2 regions of the Arthrobacter sp. MMS24-T111 genome follow, and region 2 is predicted to be linked to the other one. Evidence: riboswitches for the same ligand, from Rfam matches in the RefSeq annotation. Region 2 holds a riboswitch; the other holds the start of a gene.
The links. A riboswitch is a leader RNA that binds a small molecule or an ion and turns the genes downstream of it on or off. The one in region 2 is predicted to bind thiamine pyrophosphate.

Region 1: it holds a riboswitch for thiamine pyrophosphate, as region 2 does, so the genes downstream of both, thiC (phosphomethylpyrimidine synthase ThiC) here and ACX5I6_RS03220 (ECF transporter S component) in region 2, are expected to answer to the same signal.

The regions. Positions count from the first base shown of each region.
Region 1 covers NZ_JBTZRO010000001.1:2,841,673-2,849,263, reverse strand. The annotation lists gene rpsP (30S ribosomal protein S16) at 1-330, opposite strand, end outside; gene ACX5I6_RS13320 (hypothetical protein) at 550-1,005, opposite strand; partial or broken gene ACX5I6_RS13315 (VOC family protein) at 1,169-2,043, opposite strand; gene ACX5I6_RS13310 (amidohydrolase family protein) at 2,144-3,226, opposite strand; TPP riboswitch at 3,307-3,414, shown strand; gene thiC (phosphomethylpyrimidine synthase ThiC) at 3,410-5,260, shown strand; gene ACX5I6_RS13300 (alpha/beta fold hydrolase) at 5,257-5,991, opposite strand; gene ffh (signal recognition particle protein) at 6,034-7,591, opposite strand, start outside.
Region 2 covers NZ_JBTZRO010000001.1:703,298-710,888, reverse strand. The annotation lists partial or broken gene ACX5I6_RS03245 (Na+/H+ antiporter subunit D) at 1-834, shown strand, start outside; gene ACX5I6_RS03240 (Na+/H+ antiporter subunit E) at 831-1,376, shown strand; gene ACX5I6_RS03235 (monovalent cation/H+ antiporter complex subunit F) at 1,373-1,651, shown strand; gene mnhG (monovalent cation/H(+) antiporter subunit G) at 1,641-2,042, shown strand; gene ACX5I6_RS03225 (DUF4235 domain-containing protein) at 2,055-2,318, opposite strand; TPP riboswitch at 2,538-2,677, shown strand; gene ACX5I6_RS03220 (ECF transporter S component) at 2,745-3,368, shown strand; gene ACX5I6_RS03215 (ABC transporter ATP-binding protein) at 3,368-4,915, shown strand; gene ACX5I6_RS03210 (energy-coupling factor transporter transmembrane component T family protein) at 4,912-5,712, shown strand; gene ACX5I6_RS03205 (UDP-N-acetylglucosamine 1-carboxyvinyltransferase) at 5,819-7,342, shown strand; gene ACX5I6_RS03200 (glutamate--cysteine ligase 2) at 7,410-7,591, shown strand, end outside.

The DNA of each region.
Region 1 (7,591 bases), 2.1 Mb from region 2:
GACCGAGCCCTTCTCGGGAGCTACGAAAGCGTCCTTCGCGACCTTGGTCTTGAGGGTGCCTTCCTGGCCCGGGAGGCCCTTGAACTTCTGCCAGTCACCGGTGATCTTCAGGATGGCGGCAACCTGCTCGGACGGCTGAGCGCCGACGGACAGCCAGTACTGGGCACGCTCGGAGTTGACCTCGATGAACGAGGGCTCTTCGGTGGGGTGGTACTTGCCGATCTCCTCGATGGCGCGGCCGTCACGCTTGGTGCGTGAGTCCGCGACGACGATGCGGTAGTACGGGGCGCGCATCTTGCCGAAGCGCTTAAGGCGAATCTTTACGGCCACTTTTGTGGTCACTCCTGTTTCAGAAAAGGGGTGAACCCGGCGTTCTGCACCCGTGGGGCGGGCCGTACTTGCGGGTTCGAAGGACAGGATCCGGACGCGGAGAGAGGGGCCACGCAGATCGAGTACCTGTTTATTGTGCCAGATCAGCGAACTTATTTCGACTCGGCGTTGACGCGCTTCGCGCCGGCGCCGGCCGCGGGATCCGCCCTGCGGCGCCGGTCAGGCGGACCAGACGTACAGTCCGGTCCGCTCGGCGTCGTCCAGCCCGGCCGCGAGCCTGGCGAGCTGCTCCACGTAGGTCCGGGCCTGGACCGCGCCGAAGGGCATGTCGTCCTGGGCGGCCCACTGCTCGGCGACGTCTTCGAGGACATTGCCCTCGCCTTCGGTCTCGTAGGACAGGAGGTCGGCCAGCGCACGGACCATGGCAGGCGGGACTGCGAGGAGGGAGTCGCTGGCGACGTCCACCATGGTCAGCTCATAGTCGGCACCACCGGCGTGGACAGCAGTCCCGGCGAGGTCGCCGAGCTGTTCGATTTCGAAGTCGCTGACTCCCTCGATCCGCACGGCATGGCTGTCAGGACCGACGTTTGCCGCGGGCGCGCTCCCTGCGTCAAGGAGGCCGGCGCGTTTGAGCGCGGCGTCATGGGTGGCAACAAAGATCTCGGTGAAGCCCATGGCTGTTTGCCCTTCTTCCGTTGGCGGAACTGCGCGCCGGGCGCTGCCTGCGTCCCGGCCGTACGGAATCAGCCTAGTAGCTGGGGACCGGCAGGCGCACGCGCCGGGCCGGGGCCGCAGATGGCAGTTCGCGGCACTGGCCGGTCTCCGCCGGCGGCGCAGCTCAGCGGACGGCCACCCGCAGCCGGTTGCGCCACGGATCCTCGAACCGGAGTTCGGCACCGGTGTGGTGCGCGGTCACTCCGGCGACCTTGAGGCGGTCAGCCAAGGCGCCGACGTCGTCCCCTGACGGAACTTCGATGAGGACTTCGCCCAGCCCAAGGGTGTCCTTGCGGGGGCCGGCCCCGCGGCTGTTCCAGACGTTCATGGCCATGTGGTGGTGGTACCGCCCGGCGGAAACGAACAAGGCCTGCCCGTGCCAGCCCGCCGTCTTTTCGAAACCGAGCGTGCCCACGTAGAAGTCGCGCGCCGTCTGGACATCTCCCACCTGGAGGTGGACGTGTCCCACGCCTGCGGCCGTCACGCGCTGGCCTTCGAGCGATTCCTCGGTGAGGTGCTGCTCCAGGTATCGCTGCGGGGGCAGCGCGAGGCTGTCCATCACCACGTCCGTCCCGTTCCAGGACCAGTTGCTGCGTGGCCGGTCCCAGTACAGTTCGATGCCGTTGCCTTCCGGATCGGTGAAGTAGAAGGCTTCGCTGACCAGGTGGTCGGCGCTGCCGGTGAAGGACATCGGCTCGTATTGTGCGGCGGTGGCGATGGTGGCGGCAAGGGAAGCCTGGTCTTCAAACAGCAGCGCGGTGTGGAAGAGTCCGGCCTCCCCCTTCCGGGCAGGTTCAGCCCGGGGGCCGGGGCCAGATGCACCAGGGGACGGCCAAGGCGGCCCAGGTACAGTCCGCCGTCCTGCTCGGCCACCACCTCCAGGCCCAGTGCGCGCTGGTAGTAGTCGGTCATGACCTTCATGTCCCCCACCTTGAGCATCACCGTGCCCATGGCGAGGTCGGCAGGAAGCAGGTCCTGGCTGTTGGCTGATGCGGTCATTGGAGGCTCCTTGGATTGGCGGCCGTCCCGATGGCGGCCTGTCACTTCTTAAAATTACTTGAAGCTTCAATTTATTCCAAGTCCCGGGCGCCACTTTGGGTCACCGGATAATGCGGCCGCCGAGCACGACGTGTTCCAACCCCGCGATGGTCTCCGGGACCGCCCGTGGATCCTCCCGGCACACGATCACATCGGCGCGTGCCCCTTCTTCCAGGCCGTCCGCTCCGAGCCAGCGGCGGGCTGCCCAGCACGCTGCATCCAGTGCTGCAGTCATCGGCAGCCCCGCACCATGCAGGGCTAGTATTTCGTCCGCGATGCGTCCGTGGCCGATGACGCTGCCGGCGTCTGTTCCGGCGAAGATGCGCACCCCCGCGGCGTGGGCCTCGGCCACGCGCTCCAGCCTCCGCTCCCAGAGGGACCGCATGTGGGCTGCGTACCGCGGAAACTTCGGCTCCGCTTGGGCGGCGATGTCCGGGAACGTGGCGATGTTGATGAGGGTGGGCACAATCGGCACGCCCCGCTCGGCGAACCGGGGCAGGTGCCGTGGCAGCAGCCCGGTGGCGTGCTCGATGCAGTCGATGCCGGCGTCAAGCATCTGGTCCAGGGTGTCTTCGGCGAAGCAGTGGGCTGTCACCCGGGCACCTTCGTCGTGTGCAGCCTGGACCGCGTCGCGGACGACGGCGGCCGGAAAGGACGGCGCCAGGTCACCGGCGCCGCGGTCGATCCAGTCCCCCACCAGTTTGACCCAGCCGTCCCCGTCCCGGGCCTGCTTGCGCACGGCCTCTACCAGGTCCTCGGGTTCGACCTCATGGGCGAAGCCGCGCAGGTAGCGCCGGGTCCGGGCTATGTGCCGGCCTGCGCGGATCAGCACCGGGAAGTCCTTGCCGCCCTGCATCCAGCGGGTATCGGCCGGCGAGCCCGCATCGCGGACCAGGAGGGTTCCGGAATTGAGGTCCGCAAGCGCCTGTTCCTGCGCTACGGCGGCCTCGACCGGACCAGCCGGGCCCAGCCCGATGTGGCAGTGTGCGTCCACGAAGCCCGGCAGTACCCAGCCGTCAAGTACCTGATCAGGTGCCGGTGCGGGCCGGTGGAAAGTGAGCTTGCCGTGCACCGACCAGAGTCCGTGGCGCACCCGGTCCGGCGCAGCCAGGACGGGTCCGCGGAAATGAATGATTCCTGCCATCCGGGCATCCTTTCGTTGCCCGGTCAGGCTAGCATCCTCGATTGTTACAACGGGCTTCCGGACGGCTGTGGTAGCTTCGTTGCTGACCACACGGGTGCCCTTGCAGGGGCTGAGATCGGGCTGACGCAGCCTGCGACCGTTGAACCTGTCCGGGTAATGCCGGCGAAGGAAGTGAGTATTCCCTTGAGTACGCAAAACACCCAGTTGAACCCTGCCCTTGTGCCGTCCGGTTCCGATGCGGCCAACGGTCCCGGCACCGGGTCCAGTGCCGAATCCCACGTCCCGGTAACGCAGTCGCTGAAGTCGCATTCACTGGCTTACATCGACGACGCCGATGCCGGAATCCGGGTCCCGGTGACCGAGATCGCGCTGGAGCCATCACCCAACGGGCAGCCGAACGCACCTTTCCGGACTTACCGGACGGCCGGGCCGGGCAGCGACCCCGTCCTTGGGCTGGAGCCCTTCCGCGCCGAATGGATCGTGGCGCGCGGGGACACCGAGGCCTACACCGGCAGGGAACGCAACCTGCTCGACGACGGCCGCTCGGCCGTGCGCCGCGGTGCGGCCTCGGCGGAGTGGAAGGGCGCCCGGCCGGTGCCCCGCCGCGCCGTCGACGGCCATACCGTGACCCAGATGCACTACGCCCGGCAGGGCACCATCACGCAGGAAATGCGCTTCGTGGCGCTGCGGGAGAACTGCGACGTTGAACTGGTCAGGAGCGAGGTGGCCGCCGGGCGGGCCATCATCCCGAACAACATCAACCACCCTGAATCCGAGCCGATGATCATCGGCAAGGCGTTCCTGGTGAAAATCAACGCCAACATCGGTAATTCTGCCGTGACAAGCTCCATCGCCGAGGAGGTGGACAAGCTGCAGTGGGCCACCCAATGGGGTGCCGACACGGTGATGGACCTGTCCACGGGGGACGACATCCACACCACCAGGGAATGGATCATCCGCAACTCCCCTGTCCCGATCGGAACGGTTCCGATCTACCAGGCACTGGAAAAGGTCAACGGCGAGGCCAACGCGCTGACCTGGGAAATCTTCCGGGACACCGTCATTGAGCAGTGCGAGCAAGGTGTGGACTACATGACCATCCACGCCGGTGTCCTGCTGCGGTATGTCCCGCTCACGGCCAACCGGGTGACGGGCATCGTCTCGCGCGGTGGTTCCATCATGGCCGGCTGGTGCCTGGCCCACCACCAGGAGAACTTCCTGTACACGCATTTTGACGAACTTTGCGAAATCTTCGCGAAATACGACGTCGCGTTCTCCCTGGGGGACGGGTTGCGGCCCGGCTCCACGGCGGACGCCAACGACGCGGCGCAGTTCGCTGAACTGGATACGCTGGCCGAGCTGACGCAGCGCGCCTGGGAGTACGACGTCCAGGTGATGGTCGAAGGCCCCGGCCACGTGCCGTTCCACCTGGTCCGGGAAAACGTGGAGCGTCAGCAGGAGCTGTGCAAGGGTGCGCCGTTCTACACGCTCGGTCCGCTGGTGACCGATGTCGCGCCCGGCTACGACCACATCACCTCGGCAATCGGGGCCACTGAAATCGCACGGTACGGCACCGCCATGCTCTGCTACGTCACGCCCAAGGAACACCTGGGCCTGCCCAACAAAGACGACGTGAAGACCGGCGTCATCACGTACAAGATTGCGGCCCATGCAGCGGACCTGGCCAAGGGCCACCCGGGGGCGCGCGAGCGGGACGATGCTTTGTCCAAGGCACGGTTCGAATTCCGCTGGCGCGACCAGTTCGCACTTTCGCTGGACCCTGTGACGGCGGAATCGTTCCACGACGAGACGTTGCCGGCCGAACCCGCCAAGACAGCGCACTTCTGCTCCATGTGCGGACCCAAGTTCTGCTCGATGCGGATCAGCCAGGACATCCGGGATGAATACGGCTCGGCTGAGGCGCAGGCGGCGCTCACCGAGGCAGCGTCGGGGATGCGGGCGAAGAGCCAGGAGTTCCTGGCTGCCGGCGGCAAGGTCTACCTTCCGGAGTTGCAGGTGCCCGCCGGCAGCTAAGAGGCCCGGGCCGGCTCGCTGCGGCTGACCTCGCCGATGAACTGCCTGATGGTCCGGTCGCCTTCCACCGAATCATGGGGCCGGTGCCCGCCCGCGGCAACGCGGTGCAGGGCACCGGTCTCCCGCAGGTAACCGGCAATCTCCTCGTACAGCGGCTCCCAGCCCCCGGTCAGGACCAGGGTGGGGACGCCGGGAACAATATGCAGGGGCGCTTCCCACGACGGGACCTGGAGCCGCAGCCGGCGCGCGGACCGTTTCTCCTCCGTGGTGGCAGGCTGCTGCAGGTCCGTGGCATAAACCCGCCGGACGAACTCCCGTTGGAAGTCCTCGTCACTGAGCTGGTGGCGGACCTCGAGGAGCGGCTTCATCAGGCTGATGTGTGCCGCCGTGGCCGGCAGCTCCGCGGTCAGGGAGAGGCACGCCGGTTCCACCAGGGTCAGGGAGTAGACGAGGTCGGGGCGTTCGACGGCGGCCATCATGGCAGGAATGGCTCCCTGGGAGTGCGCCACCACGTGTCCGCCGGCGGCGCCGCGGCCATCATCGGCCAGGGACCGCAGCACAATGGCAGTGTCTTCGGCAAATGATGATTCAACCGGCTCCGCGACGGCGTCATAGCCCTGCCGGCGAAGGAACAGGGCGTCGAAGGACAGCGCCATGCCGTGCTGGCGGGGCCACGCGGCGGCGCCGAAAGAACCGGCGCCGTGCACGAAAACTACCCGCTGCTTGAACATGACCCAACCCTATTCCACGGCACCGACATCCGTGGGGAACTGCTACTTGCCCAGGAACTTGTCGAAGCCCTTGGGGAGGTTCAACTGCGACGGATCGAAGTCGCCGCCCTGCTGGCCGAACGCGGCACCGGTGGGCAGCGCCTTGCCTGCATTGGCTCGCCGGGCCTCGGCATCCTTGCGTTCCTGCGCAGCCTTGGCCGGGTTGCCGGACTTCGCCTTCTTCTTGGGCGCGTTCTTGGCGTTCTTCCGCGCACCCCCACCGGCACCGGGCATACCCGGCATCCCGGGCATTCCCGGCATGCCGCCCTGGGCCATCTTCTTCATCATCTTCTGGGCCTGCGCAAAGCGTTCCAGCAGGCCGTTGACCTCGGAGACGTGGACGCCGGAGCCGCGGGCGATGCGCGCCCGGCGGGATCCGTTGATGATCTTCGGGGCGAGGCGCTCGTGCGGCGTCATGGACCGGACAATTGCCTCGACGCGGTCGATTTCGCGCTCATCGAACTGCTCCAGCTGCTGCCGGATGTTCTGCGCGCCCGGCATCATCATGAGCATCTTCTTCATGGAGCCCATGTTGCGGATCTGCTGCATTTGGGCGAGGAAGTCCTCGAGGGTGAAGTCTTCCTGGTCGGCGAACTTCTTCGCCATCCGGGCTGCTTCGTCCTTGTCCCAGGACTTCTCGGCCTGCTCGATGAGGGTGAGGATGTCGCCCATGTCCAGGATGCGCGAGGCCATCCGGTCCGGGTGGAAGAGCTCGAAGTCGTCCAGGCCTTCGCCGGTGGAGGCGAACATGACCGGCTTGCCGGTCACCGAAGCGACCGACAACGCGGCACCGCCACGGGCGTCGCCGTCGAGCTTGGACAGCACGATGCCGGTGAAGTTGACGCCCTCATCGAAGGCGAGGGCCGTGTTGACCGCGTCCTGGCCGATCATGGAGTCGATCACGAAGAGGACTTCGTTCGGGACGATGGCGCGGCGGATCTGGCGGGCCTGCTCCATCATGTCCGCGTCGACGCCCAGGCGGCCTGCGGTGTCCACGATCACGACGTCGTGCAGGGTGCGCTTGGCTTCCTCGACGCCGGCACGGGCGACGGCGACCGGGTCACCGGCAGGGTGGTCCAGCTCGGTGGACGTGGCGCCGGGGTGCGGGGCGAAGACCGGCACGTTGGCGCGCTGGCCCACCACCTGGAGCTGGGTGACGGCGTTGGGGCGCTGGAGGTCGCAGGCCACCAGCATCGGGCTGTGGCCCTGGGCCTTCAGCCACTTGGACAGCTTGCCCGCCAGGGTGGTCTTGCCTGCACCCTGGAGGCCGGCCAGCATGATGATGGTGGGTCCGCTCTTGGCAAGCCGGATCCTGCGGGTTTCGCCGCCAAGGATCTCCACGAGTTCCTCGTTGACGATCTTGACGATCTGCTGGCTGGGATTCAGGGCGGCCGAGACCTCGGCGCCGAGCGCACGTTCGCGGACCTTCCCGGTGAACTCGCGGACCACCGGAACGGCGACGTCTGCGTCCAGCAGGGCACGGCGGATCTCGCGGACCGTGGCATCGACATCGGCCTCGGTGAGGCGGCCCTTGCCGCGGAGATTTTTGAAGGTTGCTGTC
Region 2 (7,591 bases):
GCGTGTACGCCATGGTCAGGACCGAAACGCTGCTGTTCCCCGGCGACACCCTGAACACGCCACTGATGGTGGTGGCACTGCTGACCATGGTGGTGGGCATCCTTGGTGCGCTGGCGCAAAGCGACATCAAGCGTCTGCTCTCGTTCACCCTGGTCAGCCACATCGGGTACATGGTGTTCGGCCTGGCCATGTCCTCCGTGGCAGGCCTGGCAGCGGCGGTCTTCTACGTGGCGCACCACATCACCATCCAGACCAGCCTGTTCCTGGTGACCGGCCTGATCGAACGCCGCGGCGGCAAGCTCCTCGGTTGACCGGCTCGGCGGGCTGGCCAAGCTGTCGCCCCTGCTGGCAATGCTGTTCTTCATCCCCGGTATGAACCTGGCCGGCATCCCCCCGTTCTCCGGGTTCCTCGGCAAGGTGGGGCTGCTGCAGGCCGGCATTGAGCTGGGAACCCCGCTGGCCTACGCGCTGGTGATCGGAGGGGTGCTGACCAGCCTGCTGACGCTGCTGGCCATCGCCCGCGTATGGAACCGTGCGTTCTGGCGGAAGCCGGAGGACGCCGAACATCCGGACCCTGTGCTGTTGGCCGGACCCTCCGGGCGCGCCGCCGGGCCGGGCGCCAAACTCAACACGGTCACGCTCCTTCCGCGCACCATGGTGGGATCAACCCTTGGCCTGGTGGTGCTCGGCGTCGCCCTGACCGTGTTCGCCGGGCCGCTGTTCGGTCTCTCCGACCAGGCTGCGCGGGACATGCTCGACCGGGCCCCGTACATCCAGTCGGTCCTCGGCAGCAATACCGCCGTCCCGGCCACCGTGACGGGAGGAGGACGATGAGCCGCAAACGGATTTCGCTGCGCCAGGAGCTTCCCCTCCTGGTCTGGCTGGTGATCGTGTGGGGTGCCCTCTGGCAGGACTTCAGCCCCGGGAACCTGCTCTTCGGCGCCCTGCTGGCGGTGGGCGTTGCCAGGCTGTTCTACCTTCCGCCGGTGGAACTCAGCGGCCGGTTCAACATCCTGTACGCCGTGCCCTTTGCCTTTGCCTTCCTGGCGAAAGTGGTGGTCGCCAGCGGCCAGGTCCTGTACCTGGCCACCGTCCGCGGACCCAAGGTGACCAACGCCGTCGTCGCGGTGAAGCTCCGGAGCCACCAGGACCTGATCGTCACGGCCACCGGTCACGTGATCTCCCTGATTCCCGGCTCCCTGGTGGTGGAGGTAGACCGCCCGGCCTCCACCCTGTACCTGCACGCACTGAACATCACCTCGAAGCAGGACATCGAGGGCCTGCGGAACGAGGTCCGGTCCATCGAAGCAGGCCTGATCCGCATCATGGGTTCCGCCGAAGAACTTGAAGCCGTCCGAATGGAGGCGTCCGCATGATGCCCGTTGTCCTGGCGGTCACGGCCGTCATCTTCTCCCTCGCCGCGGGCGGGGCCATCATCAGGATTGCCCGCGGCCCTTCGCTGCTGGACCGGGTCCTTGCGGCCGATGTCCTGCTCGCCATCCTGGGCGGGGCCCTGTGCGTGGACATGGCCGTGAACCGGCACCTGAACAACCTGATGCTGGTGGTGGCCATCTCCATCATCGGGTTCATCGGGTCGGTCACGGTGGCCCGGTTCGTCGCCGACCGGAGGGTGAACCCCCATGAATCCTGACTTTTCCGGCGCGGACGCGTGGATCGACCTTGCCTCCGCGGTGTTCATGGTGGCGGGCGCGCTCCTGTCCCTGGGCGCCGCAATCGGGCTGCTCCGTTTCCCGGACCTGATGAGCCGCATGCACGCCGCCACCAAGCCGCAGGTCCTGGGCTTGTTCCTGCTGCTGGCAGCGATTGGGCTGCAGATGCGCACCTGGTGGGTGTGGCCGGTCCTGGTGGTGGCCTGGATCTTCCAGCTGCTCACGGTGCCGGTGTCCGCGCACATGGTGGGCCGGGCCGGCTACCGCACCAAGCACCTGCACCGGGAGCTGCTCGCCGCCGATGAACTCGAGGCCGTAGTGCAAAAAGCCGCCGCCGAGGCTGCCCGGACGGACAACCGCGACGACGGCTAAAAACGCCAGCAGCTAGACGATGTCCTGCGTCTTGGCGAAGCGGGTGATGGCGCGCTGGGTGCCCCGGTTGGCCAGGACCTGGATGGTGGCGCTGACGGAGGCGGAGATCAGTGCGAAGGTCAATGCCGACCGCAGGCTGGTGGGCACGTCCTCGCCCTTGCCGCTGGGCGGCTTCTGCCCGGTGGTCTTTTCCCAGATGGTGTTGACGAGCTTGGTGCCGACCAGGCCTGCGCCCAGGCTCACCCCGGTACCGAGCAGCTTGATGAAGAGGTTCATTCCTAGTACTCCTTGCGGGCGGAAAACGGACTGCCTCCAGCCTAGCCGTACACCCGGACTGGTCCGGGCAAGGGCATGGCCGGCATCCTCTCCGGCCCGCTGACGGCGGTCCGCGGTCACATCCGGTGCAACAGCCGTCATGGCCGCCGCCCAGCCCCCGCCAGGTGTAAACTTGACCACGCCCGAACCGGGCAGTATTTACACGCGAACATCAACATCTAAAAACGACAGGGGAGCGCCGCCGTCGGACAACCGGCCATGCCGGGAACCGCAGGTGGGCGCTGAGAGTGCGGGACAGCCGCAGACCCTCGAACCTGATCCGGTTAGTACCGGCGCAAGGGAGTCGAGTTCTCAAAGTGTCCGGCCGGACCGGTAACGGTCCGCCAGCCGGAGCCACTTTCCCCTCCTGTTACCCAGGAGGATCACATGAGTACTGCTGCAATCAAGAAGACCACCAGTAAGTCCTGGCGCGTCGTCGACATCGTGGTGGCGGCCCTGGTGGCCATCGCCGGCGGAGTCATTTTCTGGGCCTGGGACCAGGGCGCCGCCGCCCTGTCGGCCCCCATGAACGCCGCCTACCCGCCCCTGACCGGGATCCTGGCCGGCGGCTGGATGATTCCCGGCGTGCTGGGAATGCTCATCATCCGCAAACCCGGAGCCGCCCTGTTCTGCGAAACCGTGGCCGCAACGGGCGAGCTCCTGATGGGTTCCCAGTATGGCGCCTCAGTCCTTTTCTCCGGTTTCATCCAGGGGTTGGGCGCGGAAATCATCTTCGCGGTTTTCGTCTACCGCAAGTTCAACCTGCCCGTCTCCCTCTTGGCGGGGGCGGCCGCGGGCTTCTTCTGCGGCCTGAATGACTCATTCGCACCCTGGGGCTGGAACATTGCCTACTCCGGGGCGGACAAGCTCGCCTACATAGTCCTGACCACGGTGTCCGGCGCCGTGCTGGCGGGCGCATTGTCCTGGCTGGCCACCCGCGGACTGGCCCGCACCGGCGTGCTGAGCTCTTTCGCGTCCCGCAAGGCTGCAACGGAGCCAGTCTTCTCCTGATGGCGCCCTCCCAGGACGCCGCAGGAGGCGTGCGCCCTGCCGCCATTACGGCCCGTGGCTGGGGCTGGCGGCATGCCGGCAGGGCCAAACCTGCAGTCCACGCCCTCGACCTGGATATCCGCCCCGGAGAGCGGGTACTCCTGCTCGGTCCCTCGGGTGCCGGGAAATCGACGCTCCTGCATGCCCTCGCCGGGGTCCTGGGCGACATTAACGACGACGGCGAGGCCGGCGACGCGGACGAGTCCGGTTCGTTGCTGGTCGACGGCGCTCCACCCCGCGAGCGTCGAGGCCGGTCCGGCCTCATGCAGCAGGACCCGGAGACCCAGGTGGTCCTCTCCCGGGTGGGGGATGACGTCGCCTTCGGCGCCGAGAACCTTGCCGTGCCCCGCGACGCCATCTGGGCGCGCGTGCACGAGGCGCTTGCCGACGTCGGACTCTCCCACCTCCCGCTGGACCACCCGACGTCGGCCCTCTCCGGCGGGCAGAAACAGCGTCTGGCGCTGGCGGGCATCCTGGCGATGCGCCCCGGGCTGATCTTGCTGGATGAGCCCACCGCCAACCTCGACCCGGACGGCGTCCTGGAGGTCCGTGACGCCGTGGCACGCTGCCTGGACAAGACCGGTGCCACCCTGGTGGTGGTGGAGCACCGGGTTTCCGTCTGGAAGGACCTGGTGGACCGGATCGTGGTCCTGCAGCCGGGCTCCGCCTCGGATCCCGCCGTGCTCCTGGACGGACCTCCGGACCGCGTGCTCGGCGAGGCCCGGGCCATGCTGACGGCAGCCGGAGTCTGGGTGCCGGGGTATGTGCCGGCCACCCGCCGCCGGTCCGGCAACCCTGCCGCCGGAACCGGCAACCTCCTGCTGGCAGCCGAAGACCTGGCCGTCTCCCGCGAGCGTCCCCGCCGCAAAGGCTTCCGGAAAATCCCGCCGGTTCCTGTCCAGGAGGGTGTTGCCGCGCAGGTCAGGGCCGGCCAGGCGCTGGCCGTCACCGGCCCGAACGGCGCCGGGAAATCAACGTTCGCACTGACCCTTGCCGGGCTCCTTGAACCGGTGGCCGGAAAGGTGTCCGCCACGGTGGACCTTAGCCGCGGTGCCGGGATCGACCCCTACGCGTGGAAGGCCGAGCAGTTGATCTCACGGGTGGGCACCGTGTTCCAGGAACCGGAGCACCAGTTCGTGACGGGCAAGGTGTTGGACGAGCTGCTGTTCGGGCCGCGGCACCTGGGCCACGGCGAGGACCGGGTGGAGGAGCTGCTTGAGCGGCTGCGGCTCACCCGGCTGGTGGACGCCAATCCCTACACATTGTCCGGCGGGGAGAAGCGGCGGCTGTCCGTGGCCACGGTCCTGGCCGCCAGCCCGCAGGTGCTGGTCCTGGACGAGCCGACGTTCGGGCAGGACGCCAACACCTGGGCAGAGCTGGCCTCGTTCCTGTCCGAACTCCTGGACGCCGGCACGGCCGTGGTGTCCGTGACCCACGACGCCGAATTCACCCAGGCTTTGGGCGGGGCCGAGCTGCGGCTGGCCGCTGCGGAACCGGTGGCGCCATGAGGCAGCAGCTGACCCTGGACGGCAACCGCGCCCTCCTTGCCCGGGCCAACCCGCTGAGCAAATTTGCCGCTGTCGTGCTGATCACCGCGGTCCTGGCACTGTCCATCGACTGGGTGTCCGCGTCCGTGGCCCTGGTCTTCGAGTTGATGCTGTTTCCCCTGGCCGGCCTCACCGCGTCCCTGCTCTGGCAGCGGGGCTGGCCGCTGATCCTCGCCGCCGCCATCGGCGGCTGGAGCACCTCCATCCTGGCGCCGGACAGCGGGAGGATCCTGCTCGACGCCGGCATCTGGACCATGAGCGAAGGCTCCCTCCAGCTGGGCATCGGCTTCCTGCTGCGGGGCTTCGCGATCGCCCTTCCGGCGGTGCTCCTGATGAGCTGTACCGATCCGACGGACCTTGCCGATGCGCTGGCACAGAAGGCGCGCCTGCCGCACCGGTTCGTCCTGGGAACGCTGGCGGCGATGCGCCTGGTGGGGCTCATGGCCGAGGAATGGCAGACCATCGGCATGGCCCGGCGTGCCCGCGGCGTGGGGTCGCGCGGCAACGTGGTCCAGCGGGTAAAGGCGACCCTGGGGCAGAGTTTCGGGCTCCTGGTGCAGGCGATCCGCCGTGCGTCGAGGCTTGCCGTGACCATGGAAGCGCGGGGTTTCGGCGGCGCTCAGCGGACCTGGGCCCGGGAATCAACGTTCAGCGTCCTGGACCTGTGGGTGGTGGGCGGCGGCGTCCTGATCGCCGGCTGTGCCCTTGGTGCGGCGCTTGCCGCGGGCCGTTGGAACATGGTGTGGTTGGGCAGCTAACGGGGTTACCTGGCGGTACTATCGCATGTAGCGGGTAGGTTACCCCATATAAACACCCGGATGGCCGCGCTCCGGCCTGCTATCTCATTTATGATATATTTTCGTCATGACTCAGGAGACCGCCGGCCACGTCGCCGCCATGTTGAGGAACGCCCGGACCGAGAAGGGCTGGACCCAGGGCCAGTTGGCTTCCGAACTCGGAACCAGCCAGAGCGCCGTCGCCCGGATGGAACAAGGCAAGCAGAACCTCAGCCTCAAGATGATCCAGCGGCTGGAGAACATCTTCGACCGGAGCATCGTCAACGTGGGTAAACCCAGGATGACGCACCTGCGGGTGGAGGGCGGCCGTACCCTCTCCGGTGCGGTGGACGTCAACAGCAGCAAGAACGCCGGCGTGGCGCTGCTGTGCGCCAGCCTGATCAACCGGGGCACCACCGTGTTGCGCCGCCTGGCCCGGATCGAAGAAGTCAACCGTATCGTCGAAGTGCTGACCAGCATCGGCGTGGAATGCACCTGGCTCAACGACACGGATCTCCGCCTGCGCCGCCCGGCCGTCCTGGACCTGGAAGGGATGGACGTGGACGCGGCCCGGCGCACCCGCAGCGTCATCATGCTGCTGGGCCCCCTCCTGGACGAGTCACGGGAGTACCGGCTGCCCTACGCCGGCGGCTGCGACCTCGGGACCCGCACGGTGGAACCCCACATGCAGGCGCTGCGCGAATTCGGGCTCTCGGTGGAAGCCACCGCAGGTTTCTACACGGTCCAGGCGCCTCCCGCGGACACCCGGGACCGTTCGTTTGTCCTCACCGAACGGGGGGACACCGTTACCGAGAATGCGATCATGGCGGCGGCCCACCGGCCGGGAACAACCGTGATCCGCAACGCCAGCCCCAACTACATGGTGCAGGACCTGTGCTTTTACCTGCAGATGCTCGGGGTGGCCATCGATGGCGTGGGAACCACCACGCTGCGGATCACCGGCCGGCCCGTGATCGACGCCGAGATCGAGTATTTCCCGTCCGAGGACCCCATCGAGGCAATGAGCCTGATTACGGCCGGCATCGTCACCAACTCCGAGGTCACGGTCCGCCGGGTACCCATCGAATTCATGGAAATCGAGTTGGCCACCCTGGGCCAGATGGGGCAGAAGCTCGAAATCTCCGGCGAATACATGGCCCGCAACGGCCGCACCAGGCTGGTGGACGTGACCACCAAGCCGTCGGAGCTGCGCGCCCCCGAGGACAAGATCCACCCCATGCCGTTCCCCGGGCTGAACATCGACAACCTCCCCTTCTTTGCCGTGATCGCCGCGAACGCCCACGGGCAGACGATGATCCACGACTGGGTCTACGAAAACCGGGCCATCTACCTGACGGAGCTGAACCGGCTCGGTGCGCAGGTGCAGCTGCTGGACCCGCACCGGATCTACGTCAACGGACCCACCAAGTGGCGTGCCGCCGAAGTGGGCTGCCCGCCGGCACTCCGGCCCGCCGCCTGCCTGCTTCTGGCCATGCTCGCCGCGCGGGGCGTCTCCGAGCTGCGCAACATCTACGTGATTGAACGCGGCTATGAGGACCTGGCGGAGCGCCTGAACACCATCGGCGCCAAGGTGGAGTACTTCCAGGACTAGGCGTTCATGCTTCGTCATGATGACCAGCGGCGCCCGGAATTTCCGGTCCCTGACGCAGAATGTTCGTATGCGTACTTTCGGCGTCGAGGAAGAACTCCTGATTGTTGATCCGGAGTCCGGGGAGCCGCTTGCCCTGGCGGACGCCCTCCTCGCAGGCCACCGTGTGGCCGCGGACGATCTCCCGGTGGACCCGGACCTCCACCACTCCGGGAAGCAGGCGGATCACGACGACGAGATGGGCCTCAGTGC